DNA from 2 places in the Paenibacillus filicis genome. Region 2 is predicted to be linked to the other one. Evidence: riboswitches for the same ligand, from Rfam matches in the RefSeq annotation. Region 2 holds a riboswitch; the other holds the start of a gene.
What was found. A riboswitch is a leader RNA that binds a small molecule or an ion and turns the genes downstream of it on or off. The one in region 2 is predicted to bind FMN.

Region 1: linked by a shared signal. The riboswitch ahead of WMW72_RS33565 (DMT family transporter) and the one ahead of ribD (bifunctional diaminohydroxyphosphoribosylaminopyrimidine deaminase/5-amino-6-(5-phosphoribosylamino)uracil reductase RibD) in region 2 are both predicted to bind FMN.

What each region holds. Positions count from the first base shown of each region.
Region 1 covers NZ_JBBPCC010000036.1:11,379-14,778, forward strand. The annotation lists gene WMW72_RS33555 (GNAT family N-acetyltransferase) at 117-494, opposite strand; gene WMW72_RS33560 (cold-shock protein) at 606-836, opposite strand; gene WMW72_RS33565 (DMT family transporter) at 1,059-2,060, opposite strand; FMN riboswitch at 2,182-2,325, opposite strand; partial or broken gene WMW72_RS33570 (NAD(P)H-dependent oxidoreductase) at 2,461-2,940, opposite strand; gene WMW72_RS33575 (sigma-70 family RNA polymerase sigma factor) at 3,224-3,400, shown strand, end outside.
Region 2 covers NZ_JBBPCC010000002.1:490,987-494,386, reverse strand. The annotation lists gene WMW72_RS05980 (Rrf2 family transcriptional regulator) at 1-13, shown strand, start outside; gene WMW72_RS05975 (VOC family protein) at 60-422, opposite strand; FMN riboswitch at 700-875, shown strand; gene ribD (bifunctional diaminohydroxyphosphoribosylaminopyrimidine deaminase/5-amino-6-(5-phosphoribosylamino)uracil reductase RibD) at 1,276-2,406, shown strand; gene ribE (riboflavin synthase) at 2,410-3,075, shown strand; gene WMW72_RS05960 (bifunctional 3,4-dihydroxy-2-butanone-4-phosphate synthase/GTP cyclohydrolase II) at 3,126-3,400, shown strand, end outside.

The sequences.
Region 1 (3,400 bases), on a different contig from region 2:
GAGAAGAAGGTTCTTTTGCCGCTGTACCGGCTTGACAAAAAGAGGCTATTCCGCAGCTCATGGCTTGCGGGATAGCCTCTCTTTTTGTTCGTGCTGGTGACTGCCACATCCACGCATCAGGCTTCCGAGGACGTCGCACTGCCAGAGCTATATGAATCGGAGTAGTCGCTCCCTTTCTTCTCCCTATTCCATACATCCGCATACCCCGGGTCCTGCTGAAATACAGCGAGCGCGTAGGAACACGCGGGTATGATCGTCTTGCCCTGCTCCCGGGCTTCCCGGACGACCAAGTCCACCAGACGCCGGCCCACGCTGCCACCCCGATAGGCCGGATCTACATACGTCCGGTCGATCACCCAGGTATCCACATCGACCAGCCGGTACGTGATCTCCCCGGCCTTCCCGTTCATGTCTTGAAGCACAAAGCTGTTGCCTTGCTTCTGCACCACCAGTTGGTCCTGCGACTGTGTACTCGTTTCCTGAGCCTTGTTCATCGCTTGCTGCACCTCCGGCTGAAGAATGAAAATCCGCTGCGCCTCCGATAAAGGCAGCAGCCTTCTGTCTCCTTACCCATGGCGGTAGCGGATGAAGCAGGAACAAGCAGATTACGAGATCTGTACGCCCTTCTTGAGGGATTTGAAATTATGGTTCGTATTCACAATAATCGGAAGCATTTTCGTGCCCTTGGTCATCAGATCGCCGCAATGCAGGCAGATCGGCGCTACGGCGAATGCAAAATTATCCCTCATCCAGCCTTTACAATCTTCACGGCTACACGTCCAGATGGCCGTCGCCTCTTCCGGAATTTCTTCGAGCGATCGTTTTCTAAAGTTCATGAGCTCATCATCCTCCTGTTCGTCTGGTCGTCCCCTAAAAAATAAAGCTGCCCCAAACCTCGGTTCAGGGCAGCTTTCCTTCGTACAAAAAATCACATACGAGGAAAGGTTCCATCCGACAAATGAAACCTTCTACATATGTGAATTAAGTGTCATATGATTGAATAACTACAGTGTACCACACCGGCGCGGAAAATGCAAAAGAGTATGAAAAGCCGGGCTTTACAACGCGGCAGGCTTAGCCTCCGCTGATGGCGCAGATGTCCCGTTCTGGCTGCGGCGGCTCATCAAGAGCAGCGTGGACCAGATCAGCACGAAGCCTGCGAGCTGCCCCCAGGTCAGCGCCTGATCAAAGGCCAGCCAGTTGACCAATACCCCAACTGCGGGGAAAGACAGCTCGGCGATCGTCGCATAGACAGCCTTTGTCGACGATAATCCTTTATAATACAGCAGCATGCTGAGCAAGCCCGGGAAGAAGGCCTGGAACAACAGATTGACCGCCATCAGTGTAATTGCGCCACCGCTTGCCTGCGCCTGCCAGCTGTCTCCGCTGGCGATCAGCACAACGGCCAGCAGCGGAATGGCAAACAAGAATCGAAGCGAAGTGACGAGGTGGAAGCTGAGCTCCTTCTGCAGGAGGTATTTCCCCATCACCGTCGAGCCGCCCCACAGTGCTGCGGCCAGGATCGAGAAGAGGCAGCCCTGTGTCGCCAGATCATGCAGACCCACCGACGGCGGGGCGAAGCCGAACGTTAAGAAATAGGTACCCGCGAGAGCGAGCCCGATGTAAGCGAAGAAGCGGGACGGCAAAGCTTCCCTCAGAAGCAGACGCGCCAGAATAATGGCGAAGAGAGGCTGCAGCTTCTGCAGCAGCAGCACGGCATTCGCATTGCCATGGGCGAAGGCTGAGGTAAACAGCATGGTAGCGATGGCCGAGCCGCCCCATGAGATAAATAGCATGGCTCCGATGACACCGAGCGTCAGCTTGCCGAGCAGCGTGCGGCGGTACATCAGGAACACCGGCACTGCATAGAAGGCAAGCAGCAGATGCTCGATGAATACAATTTGCGCCGAAGTAAAGCTCTTCAGCAGCAGAATGCGGAATAAAGGGTCCAGCCCCCACAGCGTAGCGCCAAGCGCCACATACCAGATGCCGTGCGCCTCACGGCCGGTCGATACCTTTGCTTTCAAGCTCTTGGTGCCAGAACCGAATACGTGCTCCAATTCAAAAACCTCCCGAGGAATGTTTTGAATTGAACCTTCTGAAAGCGACAAAGCCCCCGCTGAATAATCAACGGGGGCATCGCCAAACAAACCTGTGAAAATAAGCTTTTCAGCGGCTGTTCTTTACCTTCTCTCATCCGGACTATACCGTCGGCCTTGGATTTTCACCAAGTCAGTCCCGGCCGGAGGCCGGGAGTCGCGGGCTGCGATACACGTACGTATCATCACCGCCGGTAGGGAATTTCACCCTGCCCCGAAGGTTCATATTCTTGTAAGCTGAATCTTATCACACCTATCGCGGCGCTGACAATACTCGTTTTCTGAAAATTTCTGAAAATGATGGAAGGCCGTTTCCCGCAGACCTTTCATTCAATTTGGAATCATCCAGGCAGTGATTCCTCTAGTAGCGCTGGGCCAGCTCCCGAGCTTGGCTGATCGCCTCTTCCCGAATGGCAGACGCCCGGTCAGCACCCGATACCGCCATCCCTTCGACGAAGATTCCTTCGAAGCTGGGCACCCCGACGAACTCCATAATCGCGGCCAGATGGCGATGGCCCATTTCCGATTCAGCCCAGTCGGAGCCTGGAGACAACACGCTTCCGCTGGCTTGAATGTGAACGGCTTTTTTGTCCCCCATCAGGCCTACTCGTCCTTGACCTGCGATATATTTGAAGGTTTTGCCTGCTACACAGATAGCATCGATGTAAGCCTTCATCACAGGCGGATAGGAATAATTCCATACCGGGTTCACAAATATATACTTATCGGCAGCCACAAATTGATCGACCAGCTCACCTAGCCGGCTGATTTTTGCTTGCTCGCCGGAGGTCAATGCTTCAAATGCAACGCCAGTCCCTAACTTGCCCCAGCCGCTGAACACCATTCTCAAGATCGTTCGGGTTGGCTGTCAAATACAATACAGTTGCCATCATGTGTCTACCACCTTTAGTTTGTATAGGATGGACGCCAAGGACGGGGCGCTGTGAAATCAGCCTTGCCTCTGGTGCCTACACGATCATGACGAAACGAGCCCCAGTAGATGTGACAGATTGACCGGCAAGCCGGATAATAAAATGGTCAGGGCTTTCTGTCACACGAGCTGACGTTGCTTCGTCTATCTAATAGAGGACTATGACTATCTAAAGGTGAGAGGGAATCGGATGATGAACGAACAAGAATGGCTAGCAGAGAAATTCGAAGCACATCGCAGTCACCTGCAGGGGGTCGCCTATCGGATGCTCGGTTCCTTGAGCGAAGCGGAGGATGCGGTGCAGGAGTGCTGGTTGCGTCTGAGCCGTTCGGATACGAGCGAGGTGGAGAACCTGGGTGGGTGGCTGACT
Region 2 (3,400 bases):
AAATGCAAAATAAAGCTGCTCCCTTATGGTGGGGCAGCTTTATTTTGCATTTGCGCCAGTTAAACGGCAGCCGGTGTAGGTTCTACATATTCAATGAAAGTACCATCGGGATGTTGTACAAAAATGCTAGGACCAATAGGGCCATGCTGATCCCTTACTATGAGGGTATTTTGCTGTTTTAATTCGGCCTTCAATTCGTTCATGGAATCAACGTACACGACGGCACGGAGTGATCGAGCAGGCTCTAAGGCCTCCGGACTTCCGGATACGATAACGTAAGGATAAACGGTGGCTAAAGACAAACCAGCTTCGGGAATATCCCATCTTCGGTCCATAGCGCGGTTAGCAAGAGATTCATAATAAGCAATGGTTGTATCCAGGTGATGGGTAAAAACGGGAATAAAATGATCTGTGATTTTCATAGTTAACCTCCCAAAATTTGCGTTAGACCTATAACCATTATGGTTATAAAAAATACAGTTATATATTAATCTCTAGATCTTGTCAACCCTTATCGTTCTCCCTATATATAGTTCAATCACAAAAAGGAAAGTAGGTAATCCAGCAGGGTTGACAGGGGACGTTCCAGCTTTAAGTCCTGCGAAATCACGTGTTTAATTGTTCTCTTATGCTTCACTTATTATTTCTATGTAGACAAATGGGTCAACTAGAGGTATACTGACTTTTAAATTGCATAGCTTAACCTTTCGGGGCAGGGTGAAATTCCCTACCGGCGGTGTTGTGCGGCAGCTTCGGCTGCCGGCTCAGTCCGTGACCCGCGCTTTTGATCTTGCAACTGTTAGGCAAGTTCTGAAGCCGGTTGACTCGGTGCAAGTCCGAGACCGACAGTATAGTCTGGATGGGAGAAGGGTAAAGCGGGATCGTATCGTACGCGTGTGTCTTAGGCATGTGCTTGTTTTCACAGGTGTTGTCTATGGCTGTGTGTTGTTCAGCATGTCGCAAACGCAAAGGCTGGTCTGTAAGTCAAACTCATACTGTGGAAACAGATGGGTAGCTTCAGTGCAAGCAAAGGCTAGCGGGTTGTGCCTATTTAAGCACGCTTGCTTCAAGCTATTGTGACTCGATGTATCTTGAACGGCGCAGCACGTTGCACATTAGAAACTACGATTCCGGCAATCCGGTTTTGCATCGGATGCGACTTCTCTCAAGCCCTTTTTGCCCCCAGCGAAAAGCGGCTTTTTTTGTTGTATTTTTCTGGATTGCGATGCGGGCAGACTATAGACTGCCTGACAACTAAGGAAAGGAGTGGCAAGTATGCCTGAAGCCCATGCTGCTCTGAACGATGAATTTTACATGCGCCTTGCCCTCCAGCTGGCTTCCGCAGCTGCCGGACAGACGGGAATCAATCCCGTCGTCGGCTGTGTGCTGGTCAAGGATGGCCGCATCGTAGGAATGGGCGCACATCTGAAGCGGGGTGAGGCGCATGCCGAGATTCATGCGCTCAATATGGCCGGTGCCGAGGCTGAGGGCGCGACGGCTTACGTTACGCTGGAGCCCTGCAGCCATCACGGACGGACGCCGCCCTGCAGCGACCGGCTGATCCGTGAGAAGGTCAAGCGGGTCGTCGTCGCAGCGACGGACCCGAACCCGCTGGTGGCGGGAAGCGGCCTTGCCAAGCTGGCCGCGCAAGGGCTGGAGGTACGCTCCGCCGTACTAAACGCCGAGGCCGAGGCGCTGAATGAAGCGTTCAACAAGTATATCGTGACGCGACTGCCGTTCGTGACCGTCAAAAGCGCCAGCACGCTAGACGGCAAGATTGCCGCCCGCGGCGGCGACAGCAAGTGGATCACGGGCGAGGAGGCACGCGCCCATGTTCATCTGCTGCGTCACCGCCACCAGGCGATCATGGTGGGCATCGGCACGGTGCTTGCCGATGACCCGGCCCTGACGACCCGGCTGACGGTGCCGGGTCTGAACCCGATTCGCGTCGTCGTTGACTCGACGCTGAGGCTCCCGCCGGATGCACAGCTCGTGCGCGATGGGGCGGCGCCCACGGTCGTGCTGACGACCGGACAGGCGCCGCCTGAACGCCGCCGCGCGCTGGAAGCGCTGGGCGTCGAGGTCATCGACTGCGGCCCGGGGCCCGCAGTCGATCTGCGCACCGCTATGGTGCGGCTCGGCGAGCGCGAGATCGCTTCGCTGCTCGTCGAGGGCGGCGGCAAGCTGAGCGGAGCCCTGCTGGGCGCGGGGCTCGTCGATAAGCTGGCGCTGTTCCTCGCGCCGAAGATTATCGGCGGCGGGGCGCTCGCGCCGGGCAGCTTTGACTTCCCCGGCAGCGAGGCGATGAGCCGGGCGATCCGGATCGATCGAATGAATGTGGAGCGTTTCGGAGAGGATGTCTGCTTGACGGGGTATCCGCGGTATGTCAGCGAAAGCGAGGAATAAACCATGTTTACGGGAATTATAGAAGAAATCGGAACGATGAGGCGCATCGACAGGCAGGGGCAGGCGATGGTCCTGACGATCGGCGCCAGGAAGGTCCTAGAGGATGTCAAGCTGGGCGACAGCATCTCAGTCAACGGTGTATGCCTAACCGTCGTAGCTTTCAACGAGTCGGCTTTCTCTGTGGATGTTATGCCGGAGACGTTCAGGCGTTCGACGCTCCAGCGCCTGTCTGCTGGGTCCCAGGTGAACCTGGAGCGGGCGATGGCAGCGAATGGTCGCTTCGGCGGTCATATTGTGCAGGGCCATGTGGATACAACGGGACGCATCGCTGCCCGTACGCCGGAGGAAAATGCAGTCGTGTTCCGCATCGAGCCAGGTGATCCAGGGTTACTGAAATATATTATTCCCCACGGGTCGGTCACGATCGACGGCATCAGCTTGACGGTCGTCGAGACCGGTGAAGGGCATTTTACCGTATCGATCATCCCGCATACGCTCGCCGAGACCGTGCTTCAGCACAAGAAAGCCGGAGACGAAGTGAATCTGGAGGCAGATGTGCTGGGCAAGTACATCGAGCGTCTGCTCGGCTTCGGCGGCGGTACAGCCGGTGGACGCGGAGCTTCCTCGGGCAAGCTGACGGCGCTGCTGACGGAGCACGGGTTCATGTAAGCAGCTGACGTATTTAAAATAGACAGATGGGTTAAGGAGGCATGGAGAGCATGACCGTACCGATTCAATTTCATTCGATCGAAGAAGCGATTTACGATCTGATACGCGGTAAGGTGGTTATCGTCGTGGATGACGAGGACCGGGAGAACGAAGGCGATTTTATCGCGCTGGCGGAGAAGGCGACGCCAGAGGTCATTAACTTTATGATCAAGGAAGGCCGCGGTCTCGTCTGCGCGCCGATTACCGAGGAGCGGGCGCGTGAGCTCGATCTGCCGCCTATGGTGGCGCGCAATACCGATTTTCACGGCACGGCCTTCACGGTGTC